DNA from 3 places in the Alteromonas stellipolaris genome. Region 2 is predicted to be linked to each of the others. Evidence: predicted binding sites of a transcription regulator. Region 2 holds the regulator's gene; each other region holds the start of a gene.

Region 1 (5,606 bases), 1.4 Mb from region 2:
TCAGCCCAATCGGCGTCGTCTTCGATAGCCGTTTTCAAGAAAGCTGCTTGGCTTTCAGACCAGAAGGGCGCTTGGAAAATATGTTGGCTCTTATTTAAGCCTTTGTGCGTTTCAATAAAACTGTCTATTGCTTCATCGCTACTATCTAGCCCTAACTGTTCAAACAAACTGCTCATAGTCGGTTGTTCAGTAAACATGGTAGCTCCTCTTCAATCATGATAGTCCGGTAATATTGAAACGCTAAAAGCAAATGATGAGATCATTAAATTTGCTGTGCAAATTCCTCTGGTTCCATCACTTCACCTTCCTCTCCTGGTACCGGACAAACCATCACCGTAAGGTTATCTTGCGTCATGCCGCCCACCCATTTGGTAAGAAAGTCTTTGGTAGAAATTTCCATCGCTTCACAGTCTGACCAGTCTTCAGTTGCCCATAGCAAAGCAAGAGATGATTCCGGCCATACTGGAATACCATCTTCATCGTCTGTCGTTAACATCACGCAACCATGTTCATCTTTAAGAATAAAAAGTTTGCCCGACGTTTTAATTAATTCAACGCTGGCTTCTAAGCGTTCGAATGCGTTCATCTGTAATAATGGGTGTTGAGTTGTCATAATTTTCTCTTTGCTATTAGGCTGGGTGTATGGCCGATACGCTGGTAATTAAGGCTTCTAGCCCTACACGCCTGACTTGTTTCATGGTGTGAAGATAAACTTTCATGGTTATACCTTCTAAAGGCTGTATTAGTGAAATTGCGATAGTTGGATCAAGTTGATTTACCGCTCCTTCAGGAAGTACAGCAACGCCACCCTCATATTGTAGGTTATTAAGCGCTAAGTTGAGCGAGTTCGTACGTAATTTAGCATCACGAAGTTGAGGGTATAACGTAAGCAATAGATCTCTGGCTTTGCTGCCCCAATCAATGGCTACAAACTCTGCCGCGTCGACTACATCACTGCCTTCGCCAATTCGGTATAACCCTAATTGGTTTTCTAGTAACACTTCACTTTTAACTTCTTCTGACTTTAGCGGCTCGGTTGAAAAAGCCAAATCAGTTACCCGCTCGTGCAATTGACGAGACAGGCCATCGAGAGAAAGTACTTCTGCTTTAACAGACCAATCAGGAAATGTGTTATGAAGGTGGCTTAAGGTGGTAGGCAACATTAATTCACTGGCTAACTGCGTTGCCCCGCATACCACATATTCAGAAGACTGAATTTGCAGTTCTTGCTTGGCTTCATTTAGCGTACTGCAAAGCTGCCGTGCGTACGGCAACAGCTTTTCACCCGATTGGGTTAGCTGAATACTATTTCGCTGACGTATGAAAAGCGTGGTATGAAAGTATTCTTCTAGCAACTTGATCCGCGCACTTACCGCAGATTGCGTTAAATAAAGATTTTCAGCTGCTTTGCCAAAATGTCGGGTTTTTGCAACTTCAATAAATGTGGTGAGAAAGCGTATATCCATGCTTCTTACAAAACCGATAAATAAGTGATTGTAAATTGTCACAGATAATACGGCATGTAAACACAAAAGCACAGCAACGCACTGCTATAAAAGCAGTGCGTTGTATTTATTTTCAACTAAGAAGCGCATTAACTGCCTTCGTGCATCAAACGGCGCTGTTTCTCTCGACGTTGTAAGTCACGATTCTGTTTATTCTTTACGCTTTGGTGGCGCTTAGTGCCCACCTTCTTGGTGTGAAAGTTTTCCTCTTCTACCGAGTCCAATTCTTCACTTTGGTAACGATAGTCTTTACTCATGTCTATCTCTAGGTTATTGCCACTTCGTCATTATTATCTTGGCGCCAAAAATAGAAAACGAATTTTTCTCATCGTTGCGACAATAATTTTTTGTAGTGAGTTTTGGTCATGTATTTCGCTTCGTCGTCTCAATTCACCTACACCTGACCGCCCTTTCATCGCCACATCACAACAATTACAAAATAAATTAAATTTCAATAACTTGAGCATCTTAAAAAGGAGCAGAATCTGTAAATTCACGTTTTTCACGCCCCATAAACTCGTACATTTTTTGGCGTTATATTTTCCAACAAAATTTTTTATTGAGAAGGAAAAAATGTTTTGTTTTATGTTCTGATTCTTTTGTCTTAAAAGTTCGCTTGAAGACAACTCAATGCTGGGTACAACCATGAAAAATTTATCAATTCGCGTTTCTCAAAAACCTTTTATAGATAGACAAAAATTTCCTTATGGCTTTCGAAAATCTGGCGACTTCAGTATTGGTGAGGCAGATATACTAACCGGTTATGGAAAGACCTTACTGGCACTAGAATGCGGGGAGCTATCACCAGAGACAGATGATGAGCGTCACTTTCTAGACTTTATCAGTGGTAAAGTGGAAGCTGAAAACGCTTTAGAGCGCACTTGGGCCAAGTACGTACGCTTATCTCGAGGCAAGAAACACTTCTACACATTACATAGCAGCGCTGCGAGTAACCAATCGGATTACGATGAAGATTACAGCGATGAAGCATTCGATGTAGCCTAATTTTAGATTCGACCTCTTATCAACCAGCTTGGTGCAAATCGGGCTGGTTACCTTTATTTGTGATATTTCCCTCGCTATTCAACCTGTTTGTTGATCCATATCTAGATTGCGCCCGAACAAATCTTTGCATATTTGTAATGTTCAAACAGATGGTTCTATATTAATAACTTAGCATTGTGAAATTGCTATTTTACGCAAACCACGCTGTTAGAAAAATAGTAGAACAATATCTAATGAATTACCCAAGCCTGAAGGCAAAGGAGGCGCAGCGATGATGGTGTCATATAAACAGATTAAACATTTTTCAATTCATGCTACCGATAAGGACATAGGCGGCGTACGAGATATACTTTTCGACGATAAAGATTTCGTTGTTAGATATGTAGTTGCCGATACAAATACGTGGCTTCCCCTAAGCAGGAAAGTGGTTATTTCACCTATTTCGGTCACACGTGTTGATCGGGAAGAAGAAACCGTTGATGTATCCATGACGGCAGACACGCTTAAAAACAGCCCATCAATTGACGAGCACAAACCAGTTTCAAGAGAATTCGAAGAAACGCTATTTCGTTACTTTGGCTACGGCTATTACTGGATTGGCCCTGGCGCGTGGGGCGATTTCGCTCACCCAAACCAACTAGCCGATCCTGAGTTAGCAGCCATGGGTAAAGAGGAGTTAGATAATAAACCTGACAATCATCTAAGAGCTTGCGGCGAAATCAGTGGTTACGAAGTGGCCACCCAAGACGACAATGTTGGGCACATCAGCGATTTCATATTTGATACTGAAGGTTGGCAAATTCAGTTGTTAGTGGTAGATACAAACAACTGGCTACCGGGTGGTAAAAAGCTTGCAGTACTGCCCTCAGACATCAAGAATATCGATTGGTCTTCACATAATGTCTCGGTCGTCCTAACCCACGAGGGGTTGATGGCTAGACCGGAAGTTGACCTTGATAAATTGGGTGACACTGCATACGTAGAGGCCTTGATAGCGAATGCGAAGCTTGTCTAACTAAGTCGAGTGCCATTTGAGCAAGAGCGATTAACTGTCTTTTAGCAAACTTTTAACTAAGGTTAATCGTTCTGAGCGCAAAAGAACTTGTGGAGCAGGCCAATAGTTTGCTTCACTCTTTCGTCGGCTAGCCGATAGTAAATGGTTTGTCCGTCACGGCGTGTGGCCACCATTTTTGATTCTCTTAATAGGGCCAAATGTTGTGAAATCACAGGCTGAGAAACGTCTACTTGGTCTAACATTTGGGTAACAGATAACTCTTTATCCACTAAAGAGCAAAGAACCATTAAACGGGTTTTATTCGCCAACTGCTTTAGATAGAGCTCAGCTTCCATTGTATATTGAGCCATTTCGCTCGTATCTACAGATAGATTATCAACGGCTAGATTATCAGTCATAACAACTCACTTATAAATTTACGTAGACGAGCTACCAACCCGCCATATTATACTAAAGTATACTACTATAGCGGCGAACGCCAAAACTCAATGTCATTTTTTTATAAAAAATATAATGAAAATAGGTGCTAGAAAATATAACCACTTCCTTATATAGTAAACTCATCATTATTTTTCAAGGTGTTCTAATGTTAATTGATATCACTACTAGACTCGCTAATATCCCTTTCCCGCTACGTTGTATTACGGCTAAAGAAGCGATGCAGGAAATATCTTCTAATCATGGTTTATTACTTGATGTTCGTGAGCCCGCAGAGGCAGCGTCTAGCCCGGTTGAAGCTGCATTAAATATTCCTCGTGGCGTGATAGAGATGAAAGTTATCGAAAAATGTAAAGATGCTAAGTTTCCAATCTATATTCATTGCGCCTCGGGTATTCGCGCCAAATTAGCAGCCGAACAGCTAATGAACATGGGGTATGACAACGTGAGCGTGGTAACCTGTTCAATAGGCGATATTAAGCAAGCCACCGACGCATAAGCGCTGACAGCCTCTGGTCGCTTGTGGTATAACCGCTCTATACAGTGACAGAATAATCGATTAGAGCTCGCGATGTTAAAATCTACGTTAGAACAATGGCGCATGTTTAAGGCTGTGGTAGATGCTGGAGGCTTCAATCAAGCTGCCGCATTAGTGCACAAGAGCCAATCTAGTGTGCATCATGCGGTTCAAAAGTTAGAAAATGCCATTGGCGTTGTGCTGTTCGAAAACAGTGGTCGTAAGGTAAAATTGTCCCCTCAAGGGGAGTTGATGTATCGTCGAGCAGCGTTCGTTTTGAATGAAGCTCAAAAGTTAGAAGCGGTAGCGGCTAGCTTACAAGCAGGAACTGAAACACTTCTTCGTATCGCCGTTGATATTATTTTTCCATCAGACTTACTCTATAACGTACTAAGCAAGGTGTCTGAAGAATTCCCGCTGCTGCGTATCGAGATTGAAGAAACTGTATTAAGCGGCGCAAACTCCCTACTAGATAGTGGCAATGTCGATATCGCAATTTCACCTTTCCCCTACCCCGGCGGTTTCAGTGAAGATTTATGCGAGATAGACTTTGCCGCGGTAGCACATGTCAACCATCCTCTGCACGCACTCGACCGCGCATTAACATTAGAAGATCTCAAGTCGCATCGCCAAATAGTAGTAAGAGATTCATCGGCTGAACGTAAAGTTGATGCAGGTTGGCTTGGCGCCGATCAGCGCTGGACGGTTAGCCACATTAGAACGTCGGTAGATATGATTTCTCAAGGGCTTGGGTTTGCTTGGATCCCTATCGCTATCATCAAAAAAGAATTAGAAGAAGGGCTGTTGCTGCCGCTTCCAATTGATAGCAACAGTGGGTTACGCCGCGCCATGCTTTATCTTACATTTGAAGATGGTGACGGCCTAGGGCCCGCAGCAAGAAGCTTTATCGGTGAACTTAGATATCAATCGATGCAGCTTCCTTCTGCTGATGGCATGCTTGATCAATGTACAGAGTCTCTGCATCGTTAGCATAAGCTGTGGGAACACGGTTATAGCAAAAGTGTTATAGCCAAGCTGTACTTAACGTAAAACCTCAGAAGCAAGAACTCGGGTATTTTAACCAATATCTAGTTTGTCCAATTCCAAGTATAGCCAGCGCTTGGTT
Region 2 (5,606 bases):
CTGCCGCGGTTGATGAATCTATGTTAACTGGAGAATTTAACCCGGTTAGCAAATCGGCCAGCCATTTAGTATATGGCGGTACGGTAAATCAAGATGGCACATTAACGGTTAAAGTGACTCAAAGCTTAAAGCATGCTTTGGTCAATCAAATAGTACGCTTGCAAGCTAGCGCGATGGCAAGCAAGCCAAAAGCGGCTCAAATTGCCGATAACTTTTCTCGTTATTTTGTGTTCTCGGTGCTGCTTATATCTGCACTTACCTATGGTTATTGGACTTTTGCTGGTAGTGAAGACGCTTTTTGGATCACCATCTCTGTACTAGTGGCAACCTGCCCCTGTGCGCTAGGCTTAGCCACACCTTCAGCGTTAACTTGCGCTATGGCTAAGCTGAATCGTCAGGGCATTTTATTAAAGCGTGCTGACGCGTTAGAGCAGCTTACCGATATTGATACCATCGCTCTTGATAAAACCGGCACACTGACAGAAGGTAAGTTCTCGCTACAACAGCGCTGGTTTGCTAAAGGCGTAGATCCGGTGCAGGTAATGGCGCTTACCGCTTTGTTAGAGTCTCGTTCTGAACACCCTATTGCTCGAGCCTTTGATAACGAAGCTGTTGAGTCACAGAACAAAACCCCAACTAATAAAATTAATGGATTTACGGTTACACCTGGTGGCGGCATTAGTGGTGAGATAAACAATGTAGTTTTTACTATGGGCTCAGCCGTATTTTGTAACTTATCAACTACCTCAAAAGTAGATATACCGGCAAACGTGTTTTTGTGTGCTGATGGTGTATTAATGGCCGCGTTCTGCGTAAATGATAGTTTGCGTCAAGATGCCTTAGCCACGCTCACCGCATTGGATGAACATCAACTCGTGGTACTAAGTGGCGATACTCAGACAAACGTTGATACACTTACTGCAGGCTTACCGATTAACATAGCAAAAGGTGGCTTGTCGCCAGAGCAAAAGTATTCTCAAGTGCATACTTTGCAAAAGCAAGGTCGCAAAGTCATGATGATGGGCGACGGTATAAATGATGCCCCTGTTCTTGCTAGCGCTGATGTGGCAGTTGCCGTAGGAAATGCCACCGATGTAGCGAAAACAGCTGCCGATGTTATTTTGCTAGGAGACAGCCTGCTGTCGGTACCCACCTTATTTTTAGTGGCCCAACAAGCAAAGCGTAAAATTCAGCAAAACATCGCATGGTCGGTAGGTTACAATATTATTATTCTCCCCTTTGCGGTATCGGGGTTACTCTCTCCCTGGATGGCCGTGGTTGGCATGTCGCTCAGTAGTATTATTGTGGTCACCAATTCAACTAGGTTATTAAGTAAATAATATGAGCATCATTTACGTATTAATTCCCATCGCTATCATCATTGTTGCGTTGGCGCTGGTTATCTTTTTCTGGGCAGTGAAAACTAACCAGTTTGAAGATCTCGACCGACAGGGCTATAGCATTTTGTTTGATGATGATTTGTCAGGTGATGAAAAGAAACTAGCCGAGCAACGTAAGCAGTTGCAACAACGCAAAGAAACTGATGACAGAGATTAATATATTCTCTGCCTTTTTCATTGGTATTGCGGGCGGTGTGCATTGCGTAGGCATGTGCGGCGGCATTGTTGCTGCACTTCGTACAGTAACACCAAGTAATGAAGCCGCTTTGCCTTACACTCTTGCTTATAATTTTGGTCGTATAATCAGCTACACCCTAGCCGGCGCTATTACAGGCGCTGTTGGCCAAATGGCCACCGAATTTGTACCTATCGCTAAACCTGTTTTGTCTTTGATTAGTGGCATTATGCTGCTGCTTTTAGCCTGTTACTTGGGTAAGTGGTGGCAGGGCATAAATTACATTGAAGCAATGGGACGCGGATTATTTAAAGCCATTCAGCCCCTATCTAAACGCTTTCTTCCGTTCAAAAGTCCAGCCTATGCGCTGCCTTACGGTTTTATATGGGGCTGGCTTCCCTGCGGATTAGTTTATTCAACACTGACATGGTCGTTAGCTTCAGGTTCGGCCGTTGATGGCGCAGCTATTATGCTATTTTTTGGATTAGGTACCCTGCCCACCTTGCTAGCAGCAAGCGCGGGTAGTCAGTACCTTATAGCCGGTTTTAGGCACCACGTGGTAAGGCAATGCTTTTCAGGAATATTGGCTATTTACGCGCTCTTTTTAATTTATGCAGCAATTTCATAAACAAAAGAGTAAGATTATAGTAAGTCGACACTATTTATAGTTTGAACCTATGAGCAAAGGAAGCCAATTCTCAATTCATTGTCAAAATTGCAGTTTCAGCCATTTGTGTTTGCCCGTTGCGCTAAACAAGACTGAAATTGAATCTTTAGATGATATTATTGAGCGAAAGAAACCTCTCCACAAGAGCGACTTACTGGTAAAGTCAGGAGATACATTTAACTCTCTTTACGCAGTCCGCACAGGCTCTTTTAAGTCTTTCGTCACCAATTCAGATGGTGAAGAGCAGATTACAGGTTTTCACTTTCCTGGCGATATTATCGGCTTTGACGCCTTACGGGAAAACAAGCATCAAAGTTATGCTCAGGCATTAGAAACTGCGATGGTGTGCGAATTGCCCTACGAAACGTTAGATGAGATGTCAGTTCAATTCCCCAAGTTAAGACATCAAATAATGAGTTTTATGAGTGCAGAAATTAAACAAGATCATGATCTCATGATGTTGCTTAACAAGCGCTCAGCAGAAGAACGTTTATTGTATTTCCTCTCACAGCTTTCTCAACGTTTCGAAGAGCGTGGATTTTCAAACAAAGAATTTCACCTTACGATGACGCGAAATGAAATTGGAAACTACCTTGGTTTAACTATTGAAACCATTAGCCGCCTACTAAGCCGTTTTCAAAAAGAAAATATTATTCAGGTGGACGGTAAACTCATTACTATTTTAGATTTTGATGAGATGTCGCAACGTTTAACGTCTGTGGTTGCACCTAATATTGCCTGTAATAGCTAATCTTTAAAGCTTTTGATCTAAAACAAGTTACGTAATAGCAAATAGGTATTACACTTAAATTGTAGCAACCAAAATTCTAAAAATGTTTGGAGGGGTTATGATTAAGTATGAACGTATTTTAGCGGTCATTGAAGCCGATAGTGATACTCAACCTGCGCTTAGCCGTGCATACGAACTTGCCAAAAAGACAGGGGCTTCTGTCACCGCTATGCTGGTGGTTTACGATTTATCTTATGATATGACTACCATGCTCAGCCCTGATGATCGCGAAGCAATGCGCGATGCGGTTACCAAAGAACATGCGGGTTGGTTACGTAAAACCCTTAGTGATTTAGGGTTTGAAAAAACCGATATTGTTGTTGAATGGAACAACCGCGCCTTTGAAGCTGTCGTGCATTACGTAATAGATAACAATATAGACTTGGTTGTTAAAGCAACCAAACGCCATGACGATTTAGCTTCTGTTATTTTCACTCCAACAGACTGGCACCTACTTAGAAAGTGCCCCTCCCCCGTATTATTAGTTAAAGATCATGAATGGCCTGACAATGGTGAAATTATTGCCGCGGTAAATGTAGGTAGTGAAGACGACGAACATGCGCTACTTAACGACAAAATCACCGTTATTGCTAACGATTATGCCGCGCTACTCAGTGGCAACGTAAATCTGGTTAACAGCTATCCTGCTACACCGCTTAACATCGCGATTGAAGTTCCTGAATTCGACCCCGATACGTACAACAACGCCGTAAAGCACCATCACGAACTTGAGATGAACAAACACAGCGAAAAGTATGCTATTGATAGCGAGCGCTGTTACGTTAAAGAAGGCCTACCTGAAAAAGTCATTCCAAGAATAGCCAAAGATATAGATGCAGAACTTGTGATCATAGGTACGGTTGGTCGAGTAGGTATTTCTGCGGCCCTTATAGGTAACACTGCTGAACATGTTATAGATGAACTGGTGTGTGATGTACTGGCAATAAAACCAGACGGTTTTATTTCGCCTCTTTCACGTTAGTTCTAACACGTTCGAACACAGCCTGTTGGCGCGGTTTGCTAGCGCAGCTTTATAGCCTTAACCACTATCGGGTTATAGCCGCATTTGTTCGCAGCGAGTGCCAACAAGATACAAAAAATCTTAACCTCGCACATTCAATTTTATTTCATTACTGTATAATAGCTTTTTTCGCAGTAACCAAGCTATTGATATGACCAGTGCAGGCACAAACCGTGCGGACGCTCCGTTAACCGCGTCTCAAAACAAACAAAAATACAGCTTTAACAAGCTACAAAAACGACTTCGTCGAAATGTAGGCAAAGCGATTGCTGATTTCGGCATGATTGAAAACAACGATAAAGTAATGGTGTGCTTGTCTGGCGGCAAAGACAGTTACGCTATGCTTGATATTCTTATGTTTTTAAAGCGCATTGCGCCAATTAATTTTGACATTATTGCGGTTAACCTTGATCAAAAGCAGCCAGGATTTCCAGAGCACGTACTTCCTGAATACCTTGAAAGTGTAGGTGTAGAGTACAAAATTGTAGAAGAAGACACCTACTCTATTGTTATGGATAAAGTGCCTGAAGGTAAAACCACGTGCTCACTTTGTTCTCGATTACGTCGCGGTATTTTATACAGCACGGCCAAAAAGTTAGGTGCAACTAAAATTGCCCTTGGCCATCACCGTGACGACATGCTAGAAACGTTCTTTTTAAACATGTTCCATGGCGGTAAGCTTAAATCAATGCCACCAAAGCTGGTTAGCGATAATGGTGAGCATATTGTGATCAGGCCCCTTGCTTATTGCACTGAAAAAGACATTCAGCGTTATTCTGATGCCGTAGAATTTCCTATTATTCCTTGCAACTTGTGCGGGTCTCAAGAGAATTTGCAGCGTCAGAACGTAAAGGCCATGCTACAAGATTGGGATCGCCGTTTCCCTGGGCGTATTGAGTCAATGTTCAGTGCGCTTCAAAATGTGGCGCCGTCACATTTGGTCGACAAGAATTTGCACGACTTTAAAAGCATCTCTACACAGAACGGTCCAGTGGAAGATGGTGATATTGGTTTCGATCCGCCCAGCTTCGAGTCACCCAGTGATCCTACTGACGACACGGTTCAAGTTATCAATTTGATGGAATCAAACTAAATGAAAATTGGTCTAGCATTAGGTGCGGGTGCTGCAAGAGGTTGGACCCACATTGGTATTATTCAAGCATTAGAAAAGCTGGGTATTAAAATTGACGTGGTGGCAGGTTGCTCTATCGGTGCCTATGTTGGTGCTGCCTATGCCAGTGGCAAATTAGAAGGCCTTAAAGAGTGGTCTTGTTCTTTGTCAGATTGGCAGGTGCTTGCTCTGATGGGCGTTGGTTTACGTAGAGGCGGCATTGCCAGCGGGCAAAAAGTGTTTGATAAACTTGCCAGCGAATTTTGTGCCCCAACCTACGAAGCAATGGAAAAGCCGTTTGCTTCAGTGGCTACCGATTTGTACACAGGTCGTGAGGTAGTGTTTAGTTCCGGCGAGATTGGCAATACCATTCAAGCTTCGTGTGCTATTCCTGCTCTATTTGCCCCTGTAGCCCATGGCGATCGTTGGTTAGTAGATGGAG
Region 3 (5,606 bases), 880 kb from region 2:
GTAACCGCCAAGCCTGCGAGTTTTTCCACCCAACAAGTAAAGTGAAGGATAGTGCCTCACAGGCAAATAATGCCAGTAGGGTAGGTGCGAACAGCTTGGGTGAGAAAAGCATGGGTACCAGAAGCTTAGAGGGTTACACCCTTGGTACGTTACTTAAAAATAAACCTGATACGCTTAAAGATGTTTTGTTAGAAAATCGAGAAGGCCTATTTACTTTGCCGCAAGATGCCAGCGGTATTCAAACATGGCATATGGCTACCGGAACCTTCTTACTTAATAACCAAACTCACCGATTGTATATTCTTAAGCAAATGACTCGAGAGCTTAACCGACAAGAAGTGTCGGTTTGGAAAAAAGTAATAAGGGTAATTAGTCACGAGCTGAATAATTCCCTAGGGCCTATTTCTAGCCTATTGCATAGCGGTCAAATAGTGGGGCAACAAAACGGAGATACTCGTCTGGTGCGTGTATTCCATACCATCGAAGAGCGTATTGCCCATTTAAATCAGTTTGTCCAAGGGTATGGAAGGTTTGCCAAATTGCCTCCGCCGGTTTTGGCAACAATTGATTGGGATAAAATAACGGCGCAACTCAGCAATCAATGTGATTTCACGTTAACCATGCCAGAAGCTGTCGAGGTGAAAGCCGATGCAGTCCAAGTAGAACAGCTATTAATTAACTTACTGAAAAATGCCCATGAGTCGGGAGGAAACCCACAGGATGTGGAGCTCGTTATCAAGCAAACGGCCTCTCAAGTGATTATAGAAGTCCTCGATAGCGGAAAAGGCATGACGGATAGCGTAATGACAAATGCGCTGGTTCCTTTTTATTCCACTAAGGCGAATGGAAGTGGATTGGGGCTGGCGCTATGCCGAGAAATTACCGATGCGCATAATGGCCATTTAGTGATTCAAAACCGAAAAGACAAGGGATTATGCGTACGTTTTATTATTGATAAAACAACAAAGTAATAGAAAAAAAGAGGGGAACAGACGGGCGTCTGTTCCCCTTACGACGCTAAGCCAAGACCGTTTTTAACCTACGTCGAACAGGCATGTACAATGTATTGCAAATGAGAATGATTTGCAATGTCATTTTGAATTATTTTTGATTTATTTCTATATTGATCTCGATCAACTTCTCTAGAACCCTTTTATTTACCGCATTTCAGACTTGATCTAGATCACAAACCCTCCCCAAGAAATCGCTATCATTAACTTATTAACCCTGTGAGGAGAAACACTATGTTACTAAGTATGATTTCAGATCCCGTTGTATGGGGCTCGCTTTTAGGTATCAGTATAATTATTGGAATGGGCGTGTTTTACACATACATGTTTATGCACAACAGCGCAGAGCTTGATAAGTAGGCAGGGCTTTAGCCTGGAGCATTGTCCCTTAGGTCAAGAACCCTCAGTAAACAGGACTAAGTTTGCTATCGCTTATATTCTGGCGTGGGCACATCTAGCAAAACAAGCAATGCTGCTTGTCCGCCGTATTCAAGGGGCGCTTGGTGGAATGCATTCACGTGGGGATGCTGTATTAAGTAGTGGGGAAGCGCGTTTTTTAATACGCCTTGCCCAAACCCGTGCATAATAGAAACACAGTCTACCGACGCTTTGCGGGCGGCATAAATTAATGAGGCTATTTCGGTTTTTGCCATTTCTCGGGTCATACCATGTAAATCGAGCAAAAACTCAGGGGAATAGTCTCCTCGTCTAAGCTGCTTTAGTACATGCGTCGGCACGCCTTCTCGGCAATACCGCATGGGTCCATCTTGTGGAAGTACGGCTTGGTACATATCTGAAAAGCTGAAACTCGCCGCTACCTGCTTACTGCCTTTAAGGTGTTTAACCCCTGCCATTTGTTTTTTCTTTTCAAGAGCAACCTTCTTATTCGGTACAATCTTGTCCTGCTCAATGGGCTTTACACCTTGCATAGCATCAGCAAATGAGAAGGTGTCTTCAATCACTTTGGGCTTCTCAGTGCCTTTTTTCATGGCTTTTAGTTCTTTTTTAAATGCTTTCATTATGAACCGATATGCAAATTAACGTGGGCGCAGGCGTTATCTTTGGGTATGATACCAGCTTTCATATTCCTGATGTACCCAAGCTCTTATGACCGACAAGTTTTACTTAGAAGAAGCCATCGAAGATTTACACAGCATACTTGATATGATTCGGTGGGCTACCAGTCGATTTAACGACGCCGCCCTCTATTTTGGTCATGGTACCGATAACGCTTGGGATGAAGCATTGAGCCTTACTATGCAAGCGCTGCACTTGCCGCATTCGTTGTCTGAGCATGTTGGCGACAGTATGTTGTCATCACGACTTACAAAAAGTGAGCGGGAAAAAATTGCTGAGCTTGTTTTAAAACGTGTGCAAACTCGTATGCCACTGCCTTACATTACCAACGAAGCTTGGTTTTGCGGCATGCCATTTTACGTTGATGAGCGCGTGCTTATTCCTCGCTCTCCGTTTGCGGAACTGATTCAAAATAACTTTGAGCCCTTCGTTAAAGAAGCACCGTCACATATTTTAGATATGTGTACCGGTGGTGGTTGTATTGCGATTGCGCTTGCGCATGCGTACCCCGACTCACAGATTGATGCGGTAGATATAAGCGAAGATGCTCTTGAAGTGGCTGATATTAATATTCAAGAGCATCAACTCAGTCACCGTGTTTACCCCATTCATTCTGATTTATTTACTAATTTAACCGGGCAGAAGTACGATTTAATTGTATCAAACCCACCTTATGTTGATGCTGAAGACATGGCCGACTTACCTGATGAATATCATCATGAGCCAGAGCTTGCATTAGCGGCCGGCGATGACGGGTTAGAACTTGTGGATATTATGCTGCGTAAAGCACCACAATACTTAACCGACAACGGCTGGTTGTTCATTGAAGTAGGTAACAGCGAAGTGCACATGGACACTCGCTTCCCAGGCCTTGAAGTCATTTGGCTTAGCTTTGATAATGGCGGGCAGGGGATATTTGCCGTGAACAACACAACATTAAAAAACTATTTTAACAGCAAGGATTAATTCTAGATTATGTCAGGCAACAGCTTTGGAAAACTCTTCACCGTTACTACATTTGGAGAAAGCCACGGTATCGCCATTGGTGGTGTTGTTGATGGTTGCCCTCCAGGCCTCACGTTAAGTGAAGCTGATTTACAGGGCGATTTAGACAGACGTAAACCTGGTACATCCCGTTATACCACCGCCCGTCGTGAAGATGATGAAGTGCAGATTTTGTCTGGCGTGTTTGAAGGAAAAACCACGGGTACCAGTATTGGTTTGTTGATTAAAAATAAAGATCAACGCAGCCAAGACTACTCAAATATCGCTGACCGTTTTCGCCCAGGCCATGCTGATTACACCTACGATCAAAAGTATGGTTCTCGTGATTATCGCGGTGGTGGTCGTTCTTCTGCCCGTGAAACCGCGGTACGTGTTGCGGCGGGTGGTATTGCTAAAAAATATTTAAAAGAAGTACATGGCGTTGAAGTACATGGGTACCTTTCTCAATTAGGGCCAATTAGCGTTGAGAACGTTGATCATACAGTAACGAACACCAACCCTTTCTTTTGCCCTGATGAAAGCAAACTTGAAGCACTAGATGAATACATGCGCGAGCTAAAGAAATCTGGCGATAGCATTGGTGCTAAGGTTTCAGTAGTCGTTAAAAACGTTCCAGTGGGTTTGGGCGAGCCAGTATTCGATAGATTAGATGCCGACATTGCTCACGCGATGATGGGTATAAATGCAGTTAAAGGCGTCGAAATTGGCGATGGCTTTGAGGTTATCAACCAAAAAGGCAGTGAGCACCGTGACACGCTCTCACCCGAAGGTTTCCTATCAAACCATGCTGGTGGCGTTTTAGGCGGTATTTCAACAGGGCAAGATCTTGAAGTGCATATGGCACTTAAGCCAACCTCAAGTATTTCGGTGCCAGGCAAAACCATCAATAAGCAAGGCGAAGAAATTGAAATTATCACCAAAGGTCGTCACGACCCTTGCGTGGGTATTCGCGCAGTGCCAATTGCTGAAGCAATGATGGCAATAGTATTGATGGATCATTACTTACGTCACCGTGCACAAAACGCTTCTGTGGTATCGACGACGGCCCCTATCGCGGGTCAGGCAGGCAAAGCTGAATAAGCGCTAATAAAACGCAAACTAAGCGCTAAGTAAACAGCGCGTCAGTAAAAATAGTAACAACCCAATTTATTCCCTTCATACACCACAGGTAATATTACTTGTGGTGCTATCGCATACGGAGTTGTGCAGTGCCATTCGCTAATTTGCCTTTTGCTAACCATAAATCACTCATTGTTCTCGCCTTAACCTATTGGCTGTACTTTGGTCAATTAGGCGTGTTAGTTCCTTACTTGGGCATATTTCTTGATGGTCGTGGCTTTAGCTCTGCTGAAATAGGGGAGCTTTTCGCAGTGATAACCCTTGCCCGTATTTTAGGGCCTGGATTGTGGGCTGGCATTGCCGATAGAACCGGCAATGCGGTAAGTGTGTTGCGGCTAGGTAGCTTTCTTACGGTAGCCACCTTTTGTTCGGTATTCTTATTTGAAGGTTTTTGGGGGCTTACCCTTTCCTTCGGCTTAATGATGATGTTCTGGACTGCGGTTTTACCTCAGTTAGAGGTTATTACTATGAAGTCTGTAGTGGGAACTAAAGCCAGCTATGGACTTATTAGGTTGTGGGGAAGTATCGGCTTTATTTGCTTAACCGTCGGCGTAGGTAAAGCCTTAGACAGTTTTTCTACTGAAACGCCTGTAATCGTGAGTGTAGGCGTACTATTACTCTTGTTCGTGACCACGTTATATATTCAAGCTCCGAAAGCGAGTGCCGAGAAACACACAGCTACTGGAAGCATTTGGCAGTATGCCAAACAGCGCCCTTTTGTGGTTTTTATTTTTGCTTCAATATGCTTACAAATTAGTTTCGGTGCCTATTACGGCTTTTTTGCGTTGTACATGCGCGACTTGGGCTACAGCGGTCAGCAAACGGGTTTATTCATCGCTCTTGGTGTATTGGTAGAAGTGGTTATTTTTCTTATTGCCAGCCGTTTAACTGCACGTTTTGGCGTATGGAATTTGCTGTTTGCCAGTTTGCTATTAACAGCACTGCGTTGGTATGCGTTAGCGGCAGCGGCCGATAATATGGCGGTGATATTACTCAGCCAAGTGATTCATGCATTAAGCTTCGGATTGACCCATGCGGTATCGGTACACTTTATCCACCAGTTTTTACCACCGGCATTCCACAGCCGAGGTCAAGCTATCTATATTAGTGTAGCCTTTGGATTTGGTGGCGCATTTGGTAATTACATGGCAGGGCAGCAATGGAACCAAGGCGCCAATGCTTACGAAACTTTTGCCACCGCCGCGGTGTTCTCTGCGATAGGGGCGATTTCCTTGTTTTTCTGTAAGCGCAAGCAACTTATGTAGATGGTTTCTTCCTTGTAAAGCTTGTTTCATTAAAGCTTTTGTCCAAACCTACCTTAGTTAAGATAACCAGCTATACTGAATCAAACGTGAAGTGATACTAGTATGAAAATTAAAAAGCGTCATGCTGTAA

Evidence for each region. Region 2 encodes FNR, which switches genes on or off when oxygen is low (the NO sensors DNR and NnrR bind a similar motif). Its sites were predicted from a motif close to TTGATCTAGATCAA; they were not measured.
Region 1: the regulator FNR is predicted to act here: its motif matches at 2,601-2,614, upstream of AVL57_RS11465 (PRC-barrel domain-containing protein).
Region 3: the regulator FNR is predicted to act here: its motif matches at 1,124-1,137, upstream of AVL57_RS21005 (DUF3149 domain-containing protein).

Annotation. Positions count from the first base shown of each region.
Region 1 is NZ_CP013926.1:2,693,682-2,699,287, forward strand. It holds gene AVL57_RS11440 (DUF2789 domain-containing protein) at 1-197, opposite strand, end outside; gene AVL57_RS11445 (DUF2750 domain-containing protein) at 263-613, opposite strand; gene AVL57_RS11450 (LysR family transcriptional regulator) at 630-1,466, opposite strand; gene AVL57_RS21305 (hypothetical protein) at 1,595-1,762, opposite strand; gene AVL57_RS11460 (MaoP family protein) at 2,151-2,510, shown strand; gene AVL57_RS11465 (PRC-barrel domain-containing protein) at 2,782-3,525, shown strand; gene AVL57_RS11470 (ArsR/SmtB family transcription factor) at 3,588-3,923, opposite strand; gene AVL57_RS11475 (rhodanese-like domain-containing protein) at 4,112-4,462, shown strand; gene AVL57_RS11480 (LysR family transcriptional regulator) at 4,535-5,470, shown strand; gene AVL57_RS11485 (exopolysaccharide biosynthesis protein) at 5,606-5,606, opposite strand, start outside.
Region 2 is NZ_CP013926.1:1,286,061-1,291,666, forward strand. It holds gene AVL57_RS05235 (heavy metal translocating P-type ATPase) at 1-1,340, shown strand, start outside; gene ccoS (cbb3-type cytochrome oxidase assembly protein CcoS) at 1,342-1,557, shown strand; gene AVL57_RS05245 (sulfite exporter TauE/SafE family protein) at 1,544-2,203, shown strand; gene fnr (fumarate/nitrate reduction transcriptional regulator Fnr) at 2,253-2,993, shown strand; gene uspE (universal stress protein UspE) at 3,091-4,014, shown strand; gene ttcA (tRNA 2-thiocytidine(32) synthetase TtcA) at 4,205-5,146, shown strand; gene AVL57_RS05265 (patatin-like phospholipase family protein) at 5,147-5,606, shown strand, end outside.
Region 3 is NZ_CP013926.1:2,167,051-2,172,656, reverse strand. It holds gene AVL57_RS09185 (sensor histidine kinase) at 1-971, shown strand, start outside; gene AVL57_RS21005 (DUF3149 domain-containing protein) at 1,245-1,370, shown strand; gene smrB (endonuclease SmrB) at 1,436-2,029, opposite strand; gene prmB (50S ribosomal protein L3 N(5)-glutamine methyltransferase) at 2,118-3,053, shown strand; gene aroC (chorismate synthase) at 3,063-4,172, shown strand; gene AVL57_RS09165 (MFS transporter) at 4,301-5,476, shown strand.